Regions from separate parts of the Streptomyces sp. NPDC085900 genome, predicted to be linked through region 2. Evidence: riboswitches for the same ligand, from Rfam matches in the RefSeq annotation. Region 2 holds a riboswitch; each other region holds the start of a gene.
What was found. Region 2 has a riboswitch for thiamine pyrophosphate ahead of thiO (glycine oxidase ThiO). Riboswitches for the same ligand answer to the same signal wherever they lie in the genome.

Region 1: it holds a riboswitch for thiamine pyrophosphate, as region 2 does, so the genes downstream of both, ACIGDI_RS30745 (thiamine ABC transporter substrate binding subunit) here and thiO (glycine oxidase ThiO) in region 2, are expected to answer to the same signal.
Region 3: it holds a riboswitch for thiamine pyrophosphate, as region 2 does, so the genes downstream of both, thiC (phosphomethylpyrimidine synthase ThiC) here and thiO (glycine oxidase ThiO) in region 2, are expected to answer to the same signal.

Annotation. Positions count from the first base shown of each region.
Region 1 is NZ_JBITSP010000010.1:145,310-152,052, forward strand. Features, by position in the region: gene ACIGDI_RS30720 (LOG family protein) at 1-95, shown strand, start outside; gene ACIGDI_RS30725 (LAETG motif-containing sortase-dependent surface protein) at 256-954, shown strand; gene ACIGDI_RS30730 (maleylpyruvate isomerase family mycothiol-dependent enzyme) at 1,019-1,807, opposite strand; gene ACIGDI_RS30735 (ABC transporter ATP-binding protein) at 1,832-2,851, opposite strand; gene ACIGDI_RS30740 (ABC transporter permease) at 2,852-4,450, opposite strand; gene ACIGDI_RS30745 (thiamine ABC transporter substrate binding subunit) at 4,495-5,574, opposite strand; TPP riboswitch at 5,644-5,751, opposite strand; gene rlmN (23S rRNA (adenine(2503)-C(2))-methyltransferase RlmN) at 5,775-6,743, opposite strand, start outside.
Region 2 is NZ_JBITSP010000013.1:44,348-51,090, forward strand. Features, by position in the region: gene ACIGDI_RS35150 (deoxyribonuclease IV) at 1-567, opposite strand, end outside; gene pknB (Stk1 family PASTA domain-containing Ser/Thr kinase) at 604-2,526, opposite strand; gene ACIGDI_RS35160 (thiazole synthase) at 2,645-3,439, opposite strand; gene thiS (sulfur carrier protein ThiS) at 3,443-3,643, opposite strand; gene thiO (glycine oxidase ThiO) at 3,640-4,794, opposite strand; TPP riboswitch at 4,792-4,903, opposite strand; gene ACIGDI_RS35175 (NAD(P)/FAD-dependent oxidoreductase) at 5,040-6,269, shown strand; gene ACIGDI_RS35180 (Rv2175c family DNA-binding protein) at 6,336-6,701, shown strand.
Region 3 is NZ_JBITSP010000015.1:63,609-70,351, reverse strand. Features, by position in the region: gene ACIGDI_RS37610 (metallophosphoesterase) at 163-1,239, shown strand; gene ACIGDI_RS37605 (hypothetical protein) at 1,431-2,297, shown strand; gene thiC (phosphomethylpyrimidine synthase ThiC) at 2,475-4,283, opposite strand; TPP riboswitch at 4,276-4,465, opposite strand; gene ACIGDI_RS37595 (YibE/F family protein) at 4,537-6,066, shown strand; gene ACIGDI_RS37590 (SsgA family sporulation/cell division regulator) at 6,187-6,624, opposite strand; gene ACIGDI_RS37585 (IclR family transcriptional regulator) at 6,723-6,743, opposite strand, start outside.

The DNA.
Region 1 (6,743 bases), on a different contig from region 2:
AGGCTCTCGCCCGGGAACGCTCGATGGAGTCCCGTATCGCCCTCGTTGACCGGATCGAGGAGGCGCCGGAGGCATTGAAACGTCTCGGTGGTTAATAAGAGAGTAAAGCCAACCCGCCTTACCCGGCTTCGGATTGACACTCCTTATGGAACGCTTATAGACCTGTGAGCCTCATGGGGATGGTGGAGCCTCACCTCACCGTCGTCCCACCTTCCCTGCAACCCCCCGCAGTTATGCCTCCCGTGAAGGGCAAACGTGTCCATAACTCGCCGCACCGCGCGTCGTTCAGCGCAGATCCTGGGCGTCGCCGCCGCCTCCACCGCGCTCGCCGTGAGCGCCGCGGGCTCCGCGCTCGCCTGCAACATCAGTGAGTTCTCCGCCGAAGCCAAGTGCGACGGCAGCAAGGGCGTCATCGTCGTCACCGACAAGGACGCCTCCGGCACCCCGGCCACGATCACCGTGTTCCTCGAGAGCAACGGCGCCGACGCGAAGCAGATCGGTGAGCAGGACGTCACCGGCTCCCGCGAGGGTGTCACCGTCACGTTCAACGAGGACTGGCAGCCGAAGGCCGAGTACCGGGTCCACGTCACGGCCGGGAAGGACAAGGACCACCCGATCGTCGACAAGGACATCAAGCCCAACCTGAGCACCCCCGCCGAGGGCTGCTCGAAGGGCGAGTCCACCCCGCCGGCCACCCCCTCGCCGTCGGAGTCCGCCTCGACCCCGGCCTCGGAGTCCCCGAGCCCGACCCCGTCGGCCTCGGAGAGCAGCACCGCTCCGGCCGGCAGCACCGACAACGAGCCGTCCCCGGCGGCCGGTGACTCCAACCTCGCCGAGACCGGTGCGAACTCCAACACCGGTCTGATCGCCGGTATCGCGGGCGGCCTGGTCGTCGTGGGCGGCGGCGCCGTCTACTTCGGCATGCGCCGTCGCGGGGCGAACAGCTCGCGCTGACGCCTCACTTCGCAACAGACTGCGGCCCGTCCCCGTATCCCCGGGGGACGGGCCGCGGTCGTGTTCAGCCGAAGGTCGCCCGGTCCAGCCAGAACTCCAGCACTTCCCGGTCCCCCACGACCTCCAACCCCGGCCCGTCCAGCGGCAGTCGGCGGTAGAGGGCGAGCAGCATAGAGGTGCGCGGGCCGCGCAGTGCGACGGTCGTCTTCTCGTGGCCACGGCGCCAGACGATGCCTTCGCCGGCGCCCTCGACGAGCCACTCGGCGTTCGCCTCCGGTGCGGCGTCGGTGGCGTGCAGGTGCATGCTGCCGCCGGCCCGCAGCGGCTGCTCCGCCTCCCCGCGCCGGCCCATCAACTGCACGATCTCCAGCCACTCGTCGATCGCGTCGGCGGCGATCTCGGGGGCCACGTCGTACGGCAGTCCCGCCGCGAGGGTGGCGTCGGCGCGGTGGACGGTGATCTCGTGGGCCATGCGGCGGGCCCAGAAGGCGGCGGTCTGATCCCCGGCCCAGCTCCACACCTTCGCGTCGGGTCCGGCCTCGCGCAGCGCGTCCACGACCAGTTCGCCGGCCTCCGCCAGCCAGGCGTCGAGGGCGGCCGCGTCGCCCGGGGTCTCGGGGCCGTCGCCGCGCGGCACCAGTTCGTCGGCGATGTTCTCCTGCGCCCGTGTCCGCACCAGCGTGCCCGACCAGCGCAGGACGCCGCCCATGTGCAGCACGAGCTGCTCCAGGGTCCAGTCGGGGCAGGTGGGGACGGTGGCGGCCAGGTCGGCCCCGGAGGTCACCACGGCCCTCAGCTGTTCGACCTGGTGGGCGATCTCGGCACAGTAACGGTCATGCGGGAGGAGTGTCATGCCCGCACCATACGGAGGCGGTGATCAGTTCAGCACCACGATTTCCGCCGCGTCGAACGCCACCCCGACCGTGTCCCCGACCTCCGGCGCCTCCCGCAGCGCGCACGCCGCCTCCAGCCGCGGCGCCTCCCGCGGCTGCAGGTGTACGGCGACGTGGGTGCCCTTGAAGGTGCGGGCGGCGACCGTGCAGCGCAGCCCCTCGTCGGCCGGGACGAGCCGGACGCCGGCGGGGCGGACGAGCAGGGTGCACGTGCCCTGGGGAGCGTCCTCGGGCACCGGCACCTTCCCCCAGGGGGTGTCCGCCGCCTCTCCCGCGACCGTGCCCTCCACCACGTTGTCGAAGCCGAGGAAGCGGGCCACGAACTCGTCCGCCGGCCGCTGCCACACCTGAAGCGGCGTACCGGACTGGGCGATCCGCCCGTCCCGCATCACCACGACCCGGTCGGCCAGCGCGAAGGCCTCGCCCTGGTCGTGCGTGACGGCCAGCACGGTCGTGCCCAACCGGCCGAAGAGCTCCCGGAGTTCGACGACCAGCCGCTCCCGCAGCGAGCGGTCGAGCTGGCCGAGCGGCTCGTCCAGCATCAGCAGCCGCGGCCGGGGCGCCAGGGCACGCGCCAGCGCCACCCGCTGCTGCTCACCGCCGGACAGCGAGGCGACGGCCCGGCGAGCGGCCCCCGGCAAGCCGACCAGCTCCAGCAACTCCCCCACACGATCGCCCTGTTCGGCCTTCGAGGCGCCGCGCATCCGCAGTCCGAAGGCGACGTTGCCACCCACGTCCCGCTGCGGGAACAGCTGATGGTCCTGGAACATCAGCCCCACCCCCCGCCGGTGCGCGGGCACGCCCGTCTGGTCCCGCCCGTCGAGCGAGACCCGTCCGGCGTCCAGCTCCTGCAGCCCCGCCACCACCCGCAGCAGCGTCGACTTGCCGCTGCCGCTCGGCCCGAGCACGCACACGACCTCGTGCTCGGCGACGTCGAGGCCGACGGTGTCGAGCACGGCCCGCCCACCGAAGCGGACGGTGGCGTCTTGCAGGCTCAGCAGCATTCAGAACTCCCCGGTCCGGTCGGTGCGCAGCCGCTCCAGCACCAGCAGCGCCACCGCGCACACCACCATCAGAATCGTCGAAAGGGCCATAGCCTGCCCGTAGTTGAGATCACCCGGCCGGCCGAGCAGCCGCGCCACGGCGACCGGCAAGGTCGGGTTGTCGGGCCGCGCGATGAACACGGTCGCCCCGAACTCCCCGAGCGACACGGCGAACGCGAACCCGGCCGCGACCAGCAGCGCCCGCCGCACCAGGGGCAGATCGACCTCGCGCCACACCCGCCACGGCGAAGCCCCCAGCACGGCCGCCGCCTCCCTCAGCCGCGTGTCCACGGCCCGCAGCACGGGCAGCATGGTCCGTACGACGAAGGGGGCGCCCACGAGCGCCTGGGCGAGCGGCACCAGGATCCACGACGACCTGAGGTCCAGCGGCGGCCGGTCCAGGGCGATCAGGAAACCGAAGCCGACGGTCACCGCGGAGACGCCCAGCGGCAGCATCAGCAGCGCGTCGAAGCCACGGACCAGCCGGCCGGCATCCCTCCGGGCGAGGGCCGCGGCGGCCAGCGCGCCGATCACCACGGCGATGGCGGTGGCGGCGAGGGCGTACTGCAGGGAGTTGCCGATCGCCTCGATCGGCGGGACGAGGAAGGTGTCGTCGTCCTTCGTCAGCGCCCGGTAGTAGCCGAAGTCCGAGCCGCCGAGCGAGCGTTGGACCAGCACGGCGAGCGGGAGGAGCAGCAGTACGGCGATGCTGGCGAGGACTCCGGCCAGCAGCGCCCACTGCCCCGCCCCGCGCGGCCGCCGGGCGGTGCCGCCCGCGTCCACCAGCCGCAGGGCGCTCTCCCGGCGCCGTATAGTCCACGCGTGCACGGCGAGGATCGCGCCGACCGCGACGAACTGCACGATCGTCAGGACCGCGGCGGTGGACAGGTCGAAGATCTCGGAGGTCTGCCGGTAGATCTCGACCTCCAGGGTGGAGAAGGTCGGCCCGCCGAGGATCTGCACCACGCCGAAGGAGGTGAAGGTGAAGAGGAAGACCATCAGCGCGGCGGCGGCCACGGCGGGTCCGAGCGCCGGCAGGGTGACCGTGCGCCAGGCCCGGAAGCGGGACGCGCCGAGCATGCGCGCCGCCTCCTCCTGCCGCGGGTCCAGCTGCCCCCACAGCCCGCCGACGGTCCGCACGACGACGGCGTAGTTGAAGAAGACGTGCGCCAGCAGGATGGCCCACACGGTGGTGTCCAGCCGTACGCCCCACAGCTCGTCCAGCAGTCCCCCGCGTCCGACGAGCGCCAGGAACGCCGTACCGACGACGACGGTCGGCAGGACGAAGGGGACGGTGACGACGGCCCGCAGGACCTGTCTGCCGGGGAAGTCGAAGCGGGCGAAGACGTACGCGCCCGGGAGTGCGATCAGCAGCGTGAGCGCGGTGGAGGCGAGCGCCTGCCAGGTGGTGAACCACAGGACGTGCCGGATGTCGGACTGCGCGACGACGTCCGCGATCCGGCCGAGGTGCCACGTCCCGTCCGTCTTCAGCCCGCGCGCCACGATCGCGGCGACGGGCCAGGCGAAGAACACGGCGAAGAACGCGACCGGCAGGGCCATCAGGCCGAGCCGAGCCGCGCTCCCCCGCCGCGCCGGGCGCGGGGCTACTTCAGTACGAGTGACGTCCACGACTTGACCCACTGGTCACGGTTGGCGGCGATCTTCGTCGGGGCCATGGTCTCCGGGTCCTTGGCGGCGGGGCCGTACTCGGTGAACTCCTTGGGCACCTTCGCACCCTCGACCACCGGGTAGACGAACATGTTCAGCGGCATGTCCTGCTGGAACTCCTTGCCGAGCAGGAAGTCGATGAACGCCTTGCCGCCCTTGGCGTTCTTCGCGTTGCCGAGCAGACCGGCGTACTCGATCTGCCGGAAGCAGGTGCCGTACGACGTCCCGGTCGGCGCGGTCTTGGGCCGCGGGTCGGCGAAGACGACCTCGGCGGGCGGCGAGGAGGCGTAGGAGACGACGAGCGGGCGGTCGGCCTTGGCCTTCTTGCCGCCTGCCGAGCCGGAGAACTCCTGGTTGTAGGCCTGCTCCCAGCCGTCGACGACCTTCACGCCGTTGGCCTTGAGCTTCTTCCAGTAGCCCTGCCAGCCGTCGTCGCCGTACTGCGCGGCGCTGCCGAGCAGGAAGCCGAGGCCGGGCGAGGAGGTGGAGGCGTTCTCGGTGACGAGGAGGTTCTTGTAGGCGGGCTTGACCAGGTCGTCGAAGGACTGCGGCGGGGTCAGCCGGTGCTTGCTGAAGTAGGCCTTGTCGTAGTTGACGCAGATGTCGCCGTAGTCGATGGGGGTGACCCGGTGCTTGCCGGGGTCGACGCGGAACTGCGGCCGGACGGTGTCGGCGCCCTTGGCCTCGTAGGACTGGAAGAGACCGTTGTCGAGGGCCCGCGACAGCAGGGTGTTGTCGACGCCGAAGAAGACGTCGCCCTGCGGGTTGTCCTTGGTGAGCAGGGCCTTGTTGACGGCCTGGCCGGCGTCGCCGCTCTTGAGGACCCTGACCTTGTAGCCGGACTTCTTCTCGAAGTCGGCGAGGACGCTCTTGGAGACGGCCCACGAGTCATGGCTGACGAGCGTGACGGTCTTGGACTCGCCGGACGACTGGCCGCCGGCCGACGACGATCCGCAGGCGGACAAGGTGATCAGGCCGAGGCCGACGGCCGCGGCGACGAACGTCTTGGTGTGCACTGAAGTTCCTCCTGGGTGACCAGGAAGAGACGCGGCCCCGCCCAGAAGGATCTGGGCAGGGCGCAACAGCTTGAGTGATGACCGAACTTCCTACCCAGAATGACCTGGGCAAGGTTCAGAGGGTCTGCGGCCCGGTTGCCGCACTCTCAGCGCTGTGGCGCTCCCCTGTCGGAATATGAATATGTATGGACGGCCTCAGGTTACCGCTCGGTGGCCGCGAGCTGACCACAGGCGCCGTCGATCTCCTGCCCGCGGGTGTCCCGGACGGTCACCGGCACCCCGTGCGCCGCGATGGCCTCGACGAACGCCTTCTCGTCCTCGGGCCGGGACGCGGTCCACTTCGAGCCGGGCGTCGGGTTGAGCGGGATGAGGTTGACGTGCACGGGCTTGCCCCGCAGCAGCCGCCCGAGCCGGTCGCCACGCCACGCCTGGTCGTTGATGTCACGGATGAGCGCGTACTCGATGCTCAGCCGCCGCCCGCTCTTCTCGACGTACTCGAACCCGGCGTCGAGCACCTCGCGCACCTTCCACCGCGTGTTCACGGGGACGAGGGTGTCGCGCAGCTCGTCGTCGGGGGCGTGCAGGGAGATCGCCAGCCGGCACTTGAAGCCCTCGTCGGCGAACCGGTGGATGGCGGGCACGAGCCCGACGGTCGAGACGGTGATCCCGCGCTGGGAGAGCCCGAGCCCGTCCGGGGCGGGGTCGGTGAGGGCCCGGACGGCCCCGACCACACGCTTGTAGTTGGCGAGCGGCTCGCCCATCCCCATGAAGACGATGTTGGACAGTCGCGCCGGCCCGCCGGGGACCTCTCCGTCCCGCAGCGCCCGCATCCCGTCCACGATCTGGTGGACGATCTCGGCGGTGGACAGATTCCGGTCGAGTCCCGCCTGCCCGGTGGCGCAGAACGGACAGTTCATCCCGCAGCCGGCCTGCGAGCTGATGCACATGGTCACCCGGTCCGGGTACCGCATCAGCACGGACTCGACGAGCGTGCCGTCGAACAGCCGCCACAGCGTCTTGCGGGTCGTGCCCTGGTCGGTCGACAGATGCCGTACGACCGTCATCAGCTCGGGCAGCAGCGCCTCCTGCAGCTTCCCGCGCGAGCCGGCCGGGATGTCCGTCCACTCCGCCGGATCGTGCGCGTACCGCGCGAAGTAGTGCTGCGAGAG
Region 2 (6,743 bases):
GGTGTCCAGGCAGACCCCGAGCTTCGGATGGGCGTCCAGCGCCTCGAAGTACGGGCCGAAGTCCCAGGTCCGCGAGCAGAGGGAGGCGCCCTGGCCGGCGGTCGACTCCAGCAGCAGGAACGGGTCGTCGTCGTGGGTCAGCTCGTCGAGCAGCGGAAGCAGGTGTTCGCGCACCTGCTTCAGGGCCACGGACCGCTCCCGGCCGCCGGTCGCGCTGCCGGTGTGCACGACCACGCCGAGCGCCCCGATCTCCCGCCCGCGCCGCAGCGAGTGCCGCAGCGACTCCACCGACCTCTCGACCGTCGCCTCGGTGTGCGAGCCGAAGTTGATCAGGTAGGGAGCATGGACGTACGCCGGAATCGCCTCGGCCGCGCAGGCCGCGCGGAACTCCTCGTCCTGCCGCGGATTGCCGACAGGCGTGGCCCAGCCCCGCGGGTTGGCGACGAAGACCTGCACGGTCTCGGCCCCGAGGTCGCGGGCGTAGGTCAGACCGACGGAGTTCAGGCCGCCGGCCACGGGCACGTGGCCGCCGACGGGGTTGCGGGGGAGGGAGGGGTACCGGCTCATCACCCGTTCAGGGTGTCATGCCTCCGCGGCCCTCCGTCACCGGATCTTGATGGTGATCGTCGAGCCCTTCGGCGCCGACTGACCACCCTTCACGGACTGCGCCTTGACCGTGTCGCCGAACAGGCCGAGCAGACCGCGGTCCTCGTCGACCTTGAATCCGGCGCCCTCCAGGGCCTTGTGCGCGTCGTCGACGCTGTCGCCGGTGACGTCCGGGACCTCGACCATCACCGGGCCCTTGGACAGCGTCAGCGTCACCATGTCGCCCTCGGCGGCCCGGCCGTCGCCCTGCGGGGTCTGCGCGGCGACCTGGCCCTTGTCGTAGTCCGAGTTGATCCGCTCGGCGGCGACCTTCACGTTGAGGCCGGCGTCCTCCAGGTCGGACCTCGCGGAGTCGAGGTCCTCGCCGGTGACGTCCGGGACGTCCACCGCGCTGCCCTTGCTGACGGTCAGCGCGACCGCCGAGCCCGCGTGCCGCCGCACGCCCGTGCCCGGCTCGGTGGAGATCACGGAGCCCCGCTCGACGCTGTCGCTGAACTCCCGGGTCACCATGCCCGCCTCGAGCCCGCTCTTCTTGAGCTGCGCCCTGGCCTCGGCCAGGGTCCGCCCCTGTACGTCGGGCACCTTCACGGTCTCGGGGCCGTCGGAGAGGGTGATCGACACGGAGGCGTTGTCCCGGACCCGGGCGCCGGGCTCGGGGTCGGAGCTGATGATCGTGCCCCGGGCCACCGTGTCGCTGTAGGCGTGCTTGACCGTCCCAAGGTCCAGCCCGGCGTGGTTCAGCTGCTTCTCGGCCTGCGTCCGGGTCTTCGCCAGCACCGGCGGGACCTTGGTGAACTGGCCGGAGTTGATGTACCACACGCCCGTGCCGACGCCGAGGATCAGCAGCACCGCGACGACGATCGCCAGCGGCCCGCGCCGGGAGCGCCCGTCCCGCGGGCGGGGCGGCAGCGGCGGGGGAGACTCCAGCCGGCTGGTGCGGTGCAGCGCCGGCTCCTCGTTCACCGGCAGCGGCCGGGGTGTGTGCAGCGCGCGCGGGATGACGCTCGTACGGTCCTCGGAGATGTCCCGGTGCTCCGCCGCGACCGCCCGTGGCGGCACCGCGTCCAGCTGGTCCGGGCCGAGGGCGGCCCGCACCTCGCGGGTCTGCGCGAGCAGCGCCACCGCGTCGTACGGACGGACGTCCGGGGTCCGGGCGGTCGCCGACGCGACCAGTTCGTCCAGCTCGTACGGCAGCCCCGGGACGACCGCCGACGGGGGCGGGACGTCCTCGTGGAGGTGCTTGTAGAGGACCGTGGCGGGGGAGTCCCCCTCGTGCGGCCGGTCGCCGGTGAGCATCTCGTACAGGACGACACCGCACGCGTACACGTCGACCCGGGGGTCGGCCGTGCCGTGCTCGATCTGCTCCGGCGCGAGGTAGGAGACGGTGCCGAGCACGGTCCCGGTGGTGTTGGTGACCGTGTCCACGGAGCGCACGAGCCCGAAGTCCGCGACCTTCACCCGGCCGTCGTCCCCTATCAGGACGTTCTCCGGCTTCATGTCCCGGTGCACGAACCCGGCCCGGTGCGCGGCGCCGAGGGCGGCGAGCACCGGCTCCAGGATGTCCAGGGCGGCGCGCGGCTGCAGCGCCCCGCGCTCGCGCAGCACGTCGCGCAGGGTGCACCCGGCGACGTACTCCATCGCGAGATAGACGTACGACCCGTCGGTGCCCTGGTCGAAGACCTGCACCACGTTCGGGTGGGCGAGCCGGGCGACCGACTTCGCCTCCCGGATGAACCGCTCGACGAAGGAGCCGTCGGCGGCGAGAGAGGGGTGCATCACCTTCAGCGCGAGCACGCGGTCGAGGCGGGTGTCCAGGGCCCGGTAGACCGTGGCCATCCCGCCGACCGCGATCCGCGCGTCCACGCGATAGCGGCCGTCGAGCACCTGCCCGACCAGAGGGTCCTGAAGGGTCGTATCCACGCAGGTGAGTGTACGAGCCGAGACTGACAGGGCCGTGGGTTCGGGTGAGATCGGGGCGTTACTGCAGCCGAGCTGTGACGGACCTCGCACCGCCGTCCGGATCTGATCGAACAGGCGTTCAGAACGCGGGGCGCTCCGGATCGAGGTGCGCGCGCCCCTCGTGCGGCGAGGACGCCTCCGCGAAGTGCCGGCGCGGAATGCGCCCCGCCCGGAACGCCAGCCGGCCCGCCTCCACCGCGTGCCGCATCGCCTCGGCCATCAGCTGCGGCTCCTGCGCCCGCGTCACCGCCGAGGCGAGCATCACGCCCGCGCACCCCAGCTCCATCGCGAGGGCCGCGTCCGACGCCGTACCGGCGCCCGCGTCCAGGATCACCGGCACGCGCGCGTGCTCGGTGATCAGCTGGAAGTTGTGCGGATTGCGGATGCCGAGCCCGGAGCCGATGGGCGAGCCGAGCGGCATGATCGCCGCGCATCCGACGTCCTCCAGCCGACGCGCGAGGACCGGGTCGTCGTTCGTGTACGGCAGCACGGTGAAACCGTCGTCGACCAGCGTCTCGGCGGCGTCCAGCAGCTCGATCGGGTCGGGCAGCAGGGTGCGCTCGTCGGCGATCACCTCGAGCTTGACCAGATCGGTGCCGAGCGCCTCGCGCGCGAGGCGTGCGGTCAGAACGGCCTCCTGGGCCGTGAAGCAGCCGGCCGTGTTCGGCAGGACTCGGATGCCCAGCCTGTTCAGCACCGACAGCACCGAGCCGTGCACCGACGGGTCCACCCGCCGCATCGCGACCGTCGTCAGCTCCGTGCCGGACGCCACCAGCGCGCGCTCCAGCACCTCCAGGCTGGGGGCACCTCCGGTGCCCATGATCAGGCGGGACGTGAAGGACGTACCGCCGATGACAAAGGGGTCGTCGGCCATGGGTCAGCCTCCTTGGACGGCGGTGAGGACCTCGACGCGGTCCCCCTCGGAGAGGGGCGTCGCGGGCCACTGCGCGCGCGGGACGACGGTTTCGTTCAGGGCGGCGGCCACTCCGGAGGGGGCCGGGGTCAGGGTGCGTACGACGGCGTCCAGGGCCGTGCCGGGAGCGAATTCGCGCCGCTCCCCGTTGACGGAGACGTTCATGCGGGCTGCTCCACGCGCGCGAAGCGCTTCGGGGTGAACGGGCGGGCCTCTTCGGGCAGTTCACCGGTGGCCAGGACATGCGCCATGGCGTCGCCGGTGACCGGCGTCAGCAGCACGCCGTTGCGGTAGTGGCCGGTGGCCAGCAGGAGCCCGGGCAGCTCGGTCGGGCCGAGCAGCGGCGCGTTGTCGGGGGAGCCCGGGCGCAGACCCGCCCGCGTCTCCGTCAGTGGCAGCTCGGTGATCCCGGGGACCAGCTCGTGCGCGTCGCGCAGCAGCTCGTACACCCCGCCGGCGGTGACCGTCGTGTCCCAGCCCAGCTCCTCGCTGGTGGCGCCGACGACCAGCTCGCCGTTCTCCCGGGGCACCAGGTAGACCTGGCTGCCGCGCACCACCGCCCGCACGGTACGGCTCAGGAACGGCGCGTACCGCTTCGGCACCGTCAGCCGGAGCACCTGCCCCTTCACCGGCCGCACCGGCGGCAGCACGTCGTCCGGCACGCCCGGCAGCCGCCCGCTGAGGCTGCCGGCCGCCAGCACCACCTGGCCGGCGGACAGCTCGGTGCCGTCGGCCGCTACGACGCCCGCGGCCCGGTCCCGCGCGACGCGGAAGCGCTCGGCCCACACCCGGTGGAACACCACGCCGGCCCGCTCGCACGCGGCCACCAGCGCGTGCGCCAGCCGCCGCGGATCGATCTGATGGTCGCCGTCGACCCGGAGCCCCCCGCGCACGCCCGGCGCGAGCATCGGCTCCAGGCGCCGGCAGTCACGCCCGGACAACCACTCGGACTCCAGCCCCGACTGCCGCTGCAGCGCGTGCAGTTCGCGCAGGTGCGCGCGGTCGTCGGCGTCGAGCGCGACGGCGAGCGTGCCGCACCGGCGGTAGCCGAGGTCGTGGCCGGTGGCCTCGGTGAGCTCGGCCACGAAGTCCGGGTAGCGGCGCGCCGAGGCCAGGTTGAGGCCGAGCAGGGTCTGCTCGCCGTAGTGCAGCTCCGTGACGGCGGCCAGCATCCCGGCGGCCACCTGGGCGGCCCCGCCGCCCGGCTCGGGATCGACCACGACTGTCGCGAGACCGCGCTGCGCGGCCCGCCAGGCCGTGACCAGACCGATGATCCCGCCCCCGATGACGAGGACGTCTGACGTACGTGACGACATGGGCGTCCAGCCCCTCCCTTCGCCGGCATGACCCGGATCAGGTTCGTACGGTCGGAGGCCGCCAGCCTCCCTCTCAGCCCGGTGCGTCCGGGCTCCCGCGAGTGCTTGTACGAGGGCCACCCTAGCCCGACCCCTCGCGCCTCGGTAAGAGAGCCTCCGGCCGCCGCCGTCGCTCACCGACGGTGTGGAACAGCTCACGGAGCACGACCCCTGACTGACACATAGTCAGTGTCTATGGTGATCAGGTGAGCGAGCAGACGACGCAGTCGCAGCGGCGGGTGGTCGTGGTCGGCGCCGGCATGGCCGGTGTACAGACCGCGGTCGCACTGCGGGAACAGGGCTTCACCGGCACCGTCACCCTGATCGGCGCCGAGCCCCACCAGCCGTACGACCGGCCGCCGCTGTCCAAGGCCGTCCTGCTCGGCAAGTCCGAGGGCTCCGCCTTCGACGTCGACTTCGAGGCACTCGGCATCGAACTGCGACTGGGACGCCAGGTGCTGGGCGTACGCCCCGACGAGCACCGGCTGGACACCGAGGCCGGGCCCGTCCCCTACGACGTCCTCGTCCTCGCCACCGGAGCCGAACCCATCATGCTGCCGGGCGCCGAGGGCGTGCCCGGCGTGCACCTGCTGCGCACCCTGGACGACGCCGAACGGCTGCGGCCCGTGCTCGCCCGGCAGCACGACATCGTGGTCGTCGGCGCGGGCTGGATCGGAGCCGAGTTCGCCACGGCCGCGCGCGAGGCGGGCTGCGCGGTGACCGTCGTCGAGGCCGCGGACCGGCCCCTCGCGGGCGCGCTCCCCGCCGAGGTGGCCGACCCCATGGCCGCCTGGTACGGGGACGCCGGAGCCGAGCTGCGCACACGCGCGCGCGTGGCGAGCGTCGAGCCCGGCGCGGTCGTCCTCGACGACGGCACGCGCGTGCCCGCGGGCGCGGTCGTGGTCGGCATCGGCGCCCGCCCCGCCACCGCCTGGCTCGCCGGCTCCGGCGTCGAGCTCGGCGCGCACCGCGAGGTCCTGGCCGACGACCGCCTGCGCGCCTCGGTGCCGGACGTCTACGCCGTCGGCGACTGCGCCTCCTTCCCCTCGGCCCGGTACGGCGAGCGCCTGCTCGTCCACCACTGGGACAACGCCCTCCAGGGCCCCCGCACGGTCGCCGCGAACATCGTCGGCGAGGCCACCGGCGAACCCCCGGCGGTCTACGACCCGGTCCCGTACTTCTGGTCGGAGCAGTTCGGCCGGTTCGTGCAGTACGCCGGGCACCACGCGTCCGCCGACACGACCGTATGGCGGGGCGACCCCTCCGGACCGGCCTGGTCCGTCTGCTGGCTGCGGGAGGACCGCCTGGTGGCGCTGCTCGCGGTCGGCAGGCCGCGTGACCTGGCCCAGGGGCGGCGGCTGATCGAGGCGGCCACCCCGATGGACGCCGGGCTGCTGGCGGACCCGGCGAAGCCCCTGAAGGCGGCGACGGCGTAGCCCGTACGCCGCTCGTCGGGCGGGCCCGACTTCCGACTGTCAGTCCCGGATGGCAGGCTTGATTCCGTGACCGAGATTGACGCAAAGATCGATGCTCTCGTCCCCGCCTGGCTCACCCTGCCCGACATCGCCGAAATGCTCGACGTGGAGGTGACGCGTGTGCGGCAGCTGGTCAAGGAGGGCCAGCTCATCGCCGTACGCCGTGGGGAGAACCGCGCGCTGCACGTTCCCGCCGCCTTCATCGACGGGGACAAGGTCGTCAAGGGCCTGACCGGCACCCTGACGCTCCTGCGGGACGACGGCTTCACCGACGAAGAGATGCTCGAGTGGCTCTTCACCCCCGACGACAGCCTGCCCGGCACCCCCGCGCAGGCCCTGAGCGAGAATCGCGGCACGGAGGTGAAGCGCCGGGCCCAGGCGCTCGCCGTCTGAACCGACCAGAACGACCCGAACACCGTCCGGAGTACGGGCCGT
Region 3 (6,743 bases), on a different contig from region 2:
CGGGGCGAAAGCCGCGGTGAACTGGACTCTTGCGCCGATTCACCACCCCTGGGTCATCACATGGCGCGATCCGCATTCCTATGATGGGCCCACGACACCGCGGGCCGCTGCGACCAGGCAGTCCGAAGCGGTGCAGATGCGGCGCGATGGTGGAGGGGTCTGATGACTCAGGGGGCCGGTCAGGGACCCGAGACGGAGCGTACGGCGACGTTGCGCGACTTCCGGGTGCCTGCGTACGTCCACGAGACCGGTCCGTACGGCCACAGCACGCACCCCGGCGACGTCGTACCGCCCCACGAGGAGACGTATCCCGAGGGCTACACGCCGACCGAGCGCGACCTGCCCGTCATCAACCGCGGTGACACGCTCCAGGTGCCCGTCGACCCCGCGGCCCAGGCGGTTCCGCAGCCGAACGACGGCGTCGGCCCGCTCTTCGTCGTCGGCGACGTCCACGGCTACCTGGACGAACTGGTGGCCGCGCTGCAGGAGCAGGGGCTGATCGACGCGGGCGGGAACTGGTGCGCCGGCACCGCCAGGCTGTGGTTCCTCGGCGACTTCACCGACCGCGGGCCCGACGGCATCGGCGTCATCGAGCTGGTGATGCGGCTGTCCGCCGAGGCGGCCGCGGCCGGCGGCTACTGCAAGGCGCTCATGGGCAACCACGAGCTGCTGCTGCTCGGCGCCAAGCGGTTCGGCGACACCCCCGTCAACTCCGGCGCGGGCACCGCCACCTTCCAGGCGGCCTGGCTGCTCAACGGCGGCCAGAAGACCGACATGGACCGCCTCCAGGACCATCACCTGCAGTGGATGGCCCGCCTCGACGCCGTCGAGGAGGTCGACGGCTATCTGCTCCTGCACTCGGACACCACCGCCTACCTCGACTACGGCGACTCGATCGAGGCGGTCAACGACACGATCCGCGAGACCCTCACCCGCAACGACGCCGACGAATGCTGGGACCTGTTCCGCAAGTTCACCAAGCGCTTCTCCTTCCGCGACGAAGGCGGCGCGGACGCCGCACGCTCCCTGCTGGATACGTACGGCGGCACCCGCGTCGTTCACGGTCACAGCCCCATCCCCTATCTCCTGGGTGAGGTCGGCTCCGAGGAGGGCGAGGACGACACGGGCCCCGTGGTCGAGGGACCGCACGTCTACGCGGAAGGCCTGGCCATCGCGATGGACGGCGGGGTGACCATGGCCGGAAAGCTGCTGGTCCGACAACTTCCGCTGGATATCTGAACGTTCACGGGGCAGGCGCCCCCACGACGGAGCCGCGACAAACGGCGCAGGCCAGGACCCAATTTCCGGAAACCCCCTGTCGACCTGTGCCGTCCCGGCTCTACCATCGGCTTATCCGTAGCAGGCTCCCCTCCGTTTCTGCCCGACGGCTCGTTGGCATGCGAGCCCCAAGCCCTACGGAGCATCGGGGGATGCACATGAACAGCGTTCCGCAGCACCTGCTGAGCGAGGACCGCCAGGAGTATGAGCGGGTCCTCGATGAGGCGCTGCGCTCCGCCCCACACCGCCCGGAACTGGCCGCTGTGGGACAGCGGCTGAACAACGAACAGCTGCGCACCATGGCGCTGAACGCCACCGCACTCATCACGGCGGCCGCGGCGACCGAGTACCAGCACTACGTGAAGGTTCGCGAGGAACTGCGCCAGCCGGCGTCGTCCACCCCGTCCACCCGCGCGTCGGGCTCCACGGAGCCGGGCACGGACGCGATGGGGCTCGCTGCCACCCTCGGCGAGGCCGTCGAACCCGCCGGCGCGGGCGCCGTCGCCGTCGCCGCCGTCCTGACCCCCGTCCTCGCCGGAACGGCCGCGGTGATATTCCTGCTCGTCGGGTACGTCATCAGGTCGGTCGCACCCAAGCAGATGTTCGGCAAGACCATGATCACCGCTGGTTGGGTGTTCGGCGCGATGACCGCGGCCGCCATCCTCGTGGCCGCGGTGGGACTGCTCCTGACCGCGCTGCGCAACCGTCCGGCCCTCGAAGCCGGACCGTACGGAGAGCTGAGCGGAGAGGTGGCACGCGCCAAGGACGCCTGGCGCGAGGCGCTGCTGGAGCGTGGCGTCCTGCCGTTCCTGCGGGAAGCCCTCGCCGACCCCGGCGCGGCGGCCGCCCTGAACAGCACGGCACCCTCGGCGCCGACGAGCCGCATGCCGCAACTCGGCTACGACCGCCCGGGCTTCAGCAGCCCCGACGACGGCCCGGCCCGCGGCCACCGGCCGAGCTTCACGAGCCCGGACTACACCAGCCCGGACTTCGGAGGCCCGGAACACCAGCCGGAGTGACCCTCGGCTTGCGCCCTCCACCACGGGAAGGCCCCCTTCGGGGGAGCGCAAGCCGAACTTCGACTTCGACTACGCCATGGAGATGCGTCGGCGACTGCCCCGGCTGGCGAGGCTCTACCTCCCTGTGGCGTAGGGCGGCCCACGCCTCGGCCGTGAGGCAGGAGCCGCCCCGCGGGGCTACGGCTGTTCGGTGATCGGCAGATACACGCGGTTCCCGGCCGCGGCGAACTCCTTCGACTTCTGCGCCATGCCCTCCTCGACCTCCTCCCGGGTGCCGCCATGCTCGCGGCGGATGTCCTGGGAGATCTTCATGGAGCAGAACTTCGGCCCGCACATCGAGCAGAAGTGGGCGGTCTTGGCCGGCTCCGCCGGAAGGGTCTCGTCGTGGAACTCCCGTGCCGTGTCCGGGTCCAGGGCCAGGTTGAACTGGTCCTCCCACCGGAACTCGAAGCGGGCGTCGGACAGGGCGTCGTCCCACTCCTGGGCACCCGGGTGGCCCTTGGCGAGGTCGGCGGCATGGGCGGCGATCTTGTAGGTGATGACGCCGGTCTTGACGTCGTCCCGGTTGGGCAGGCCCAGGTGTTCCTTGGGGGTGACGTAGCAGAGCATGGCCGTACCCCACCAGGCGATCATCGCGGCGCCGATGCCGGAGGTGATGTGGTCGTACGCCGGGGCGATGTCCGTGGTCAGCGGGCCGAGCGTATAGAACGGAGCCTCATCGCAGATCTCCTGCTGAAGGTCGATGTTCTCCTTGATCTTGTGCATCGGGACGTGCCCCGGGCCCTCGATCATGGTCTGTACGTTGAAACGCTTGGCGATCGTGTTGAGTTCCCCGAGCGTGCGCAACTCCGCGAACTGCGCCTCGTCGTTGGCGTCCGCGATCGAGCCGGGCCGGAGGCCGTCGCCGAGCGAGTACGTGACGTCATAGGCGGCGAGGATCTCGCAGAGTTCCTCGAAGTTCTCGTAGAGGAACGACTCCTTGTGGTGCGCGAGGCACCACGCGGCCATGATCGAGCCACCGCGCGAGACGATGCCGGTCTTGCGGTTGGCGGTGAGCGGGACGTACGGGAGGCGGACGCCCGCGTGGACCGTCATGTAGTCCACGCCCTGCTCGGCCTGTTCGATGACCGTGTCCTTGTAGATCTCCCAGGTCAATTCCTCGGCACGGCCGTCCACCTTCTCCAGCGCCTGATAGAGCGGCACCGTGCCGATGGGGACAGGGGAGTTGCGCAGCACCCACTCGCGGGTGGTGTGGATGTTGCGGCCGGTGGAGAGATCCATGACCGTGTCGGCGCCCCAGCGGGTCGCCCAGGTCATCTTCTCGACCTCTTCCTCGATGGAGGACGTCACCGCCGAGTTGCCGATGTTGGCGTTGACCTTCACCAGGAAACGCTTGCCGATGATCATCGGCTCGATCTCCGGGTGGTTGACGTTGGCGGGCAGTACGGCCCTGCCCGCCGCGATCTCCTCGCGGACGACCTCCGGGGAGACGTTCTCCCGGACGGCCACGTACTCCATCTCCGGGGTGATCTCGCCCCGGCGCGCATAGGCGAGTTGGGTGACCGCCTCGCCGCCGCGACCGCGGCGCGGCAGGCGCGGCCGTCCCGGGAAGACCGCGTCGAGGTTGCGCAGACCGCCGCGGGGCGCGGTGTGCTTGATCCCGTCGTCCTCGGGACGGACGGGGCGACCCGCGTACTCCTCGGTGTCGCCGCGGGAGATGATCCAGTTCTCCCTGAGCGGCGGCAGCCCCCTGCGGACATCGGTGTCGACGAGTGGATCGGTGTACGGGCCGGATGTGTCGTACAACGTGACCGACTGCCCGTTGGTGAGGTGCACCTGACGGACCGGCACCCGCACATCGGGGCGCGAACCCTCGACGTATGCCTTGTGCCAGCCGATGGACTTCCCGGCCTCCTGGGACTGCGCGCCCTGAACGGGCTGCTCGTCCTTGCTGGAGGCAGGCGTGCGTACGTCCTTGTTGGTCATGAGACCTACTCCCTACGCCGGCATTACCCGGTAACAGGTTCGGCGGTCGACGCAGCGGTTTCCGTCTGTCGACGTTTCGTGGGGAACATCACTCGAGTTCGGTGATGTTCCACGTGAAACATCGCTGGGACGGAGGTCAGCGCCCTCTCAGCCCGGTGCTCCGAGCTCCCGCGTGTGCAAAGGTGCCTCCACGCTAGCGTCATTTCTGGCGCGGTGAACAGGGGGCCTCTGCCGTTCTTGCGATGATCGGGCGGTGACCACCACGCAGCAGCCCTCGTACCCGCCGGAGCAGCCCCGCCGGCCCGGCTCCGTAAGCGGCGATGCCCCGGGTCCCCCCGGGGGCCGTGAGCAGCACGCGCACGGGCACGCGTTTGGTGGCCATGAGCAGCACACGCACGGGCACGCGCCCGGTGGCCGTGAGCAGCATGCGCACGACCACGTGTCCGATGACCATGAACGCGGTGGCCAGGGGCACGGCTCCGGTGGCGGTCACGGGCACAGTCACAGCCATGGCCCGGCGGCCCCCGTATCCCGGCATCTGCGCAAGGTGATCGGGGCGATCCTCATCCCCTTCGCCGCGGCCGTAGTGGTCGGACTCGTGGTGTTGTGGCCCGGCGGAGCCCCGGCGCACCAGCGGACCGGGGTGGGCTTCGACCGGCAGTCCCAGCAGGCGACGGTCACCAGGGTCGTCGAGGTCAGCTGCAAGTCGGTCAACGCCTCCGGCGGGGGCTCGGTCGGCGCCACCTCGGCCGCCGGTGGCTCCTCCGCCCAGCAGGAGGCCAAGGGCACCTGCAAGAAGGCCACCGTCCGCGTCGACACCGGCCCCGACAAGGGCCGTACGTTCGTCGAGATCGTGCAGCCGGACCAGTCCCGGCAACTGCACCAGGGCGAGAAGGTCGTCGTCGCCTACGAGCCCTCTGCGCCGAAGAACCTGCAGTACTCGGTGACCGACGTCAACCGGCGCTTCCCGATGGCCCTGCTGGCCGGGATCTTCGCCGTCGCCGTCGTGATCGTCGGACGCTTGCGAGGCGTCATGGCGCTGGTCGCGCTCGCCATCAGCTTCCTGATCCTGAACTTCTTCATCCTGCCCGCGATCCTGCAGGGCTCGAACCCCCTGGTCGTGGCCGTCATCGGGTCGAGCGCCATCATGCTGATCGCCCTCTACATGTGCCACGGCCTGTCCGCCCGCACCTCCGTGGCCGTCCTCGGCACCCTGATCTCCCTGGTGCTGATCGGCATCCTCGGTTCGCAGTTCATCGGCTGGGCCGCACTGACCGGCAACACCGACGACAACACCGGTCTGATCCACGGCCTGTACCCGTCGATCGACATGAGCGGTCTACTGCTCGCCGGCGTCATCATCGGCTCGCTCGGGGTGCTCGACGACGTCACCGTCACCCAGACCTCGGCCGTCTGGGAGCTGCACGAGGCCAACCCGGCCATGGGCTGGCGCGGGCTGTACCGGGCCGGCATCCGCATCGGACGCGACCACATCGCCTCCGTCGTCAACACCCTCGTCCTCGCCTACGCGGGCGCCGCGCTGCCGTTGCTGCTGCTCTTCTCCATCGCGCAGAGCAGTGTGGGGGCGGTCGCCAACAGCGAACTGGTGGCCGAGGAGATCGTGCGCACGCTGGTGGGCTCGATCGGCCTGGTCGCCTCGGTGCCGGTCACCACGCTGCTGGCGGCGCTGGTGGTCTCGGCCGACCGTCCGGAGGCCGCCATGGCGGCGCAGACGTCCTCGGCTCCGGCGCGCTCGGGGAAGGGACGACGCCGCAAGCACTGAGCCCCGAAGGGCGCCTCGAGTGTCGAGCCCGGGGCAGCTCCCGCCCGCGCGAGAGAAGCGTTCCTGCGTCTTCCGTGCCCCGCGCCGAAGTGTTCCGCCGTCTCCGCGGCCGTGCCGGTCTCAGCCCGCGCTCTGCTCCTCCGCCAGGATCCGGTCCAGCGCCTCGTCGAGGTGGGCGTCGAAGTCGGCGAGCGCACCCTCCTGGCCCAACGGCACGAGCTTGTCGGTGCGGTCGAGGAAGGCGATGAGCGGGGCGGTGGACGAACGGAACAGCGCCTGGTCACAGCCCACCTGAAGCCGGATCAGGACATCGCCGAGCGACTCCGGTTCGACGGGCGAGACCCGCACGTCCCCGTCGCCGGACGGTCTGCCGACCCCGTCGATCAGCAACTCCCGGCCGAACGCCCAGGTCACCGGGTCGTCGCCCGGGAGATGGAAGGTCAGCCGCACGGCATAGGGATCACAGGACTCGTAACGCAGCTCCACCGGAATGCGGAAAGAGAGCTCCTCGGAGACGAGGAAGCTCATCATGACCTCTGCCTGTACCGACTCGCGCATCGCCTACCCCGTCATTTGTAGCCGTCTGGCTGGGAATCATCCCCTGACACAGGTGAAATATTGCTGAACGTACACAACAGATCACAAGGAGTGAGTTTTCACATACTGATAGAGATGGC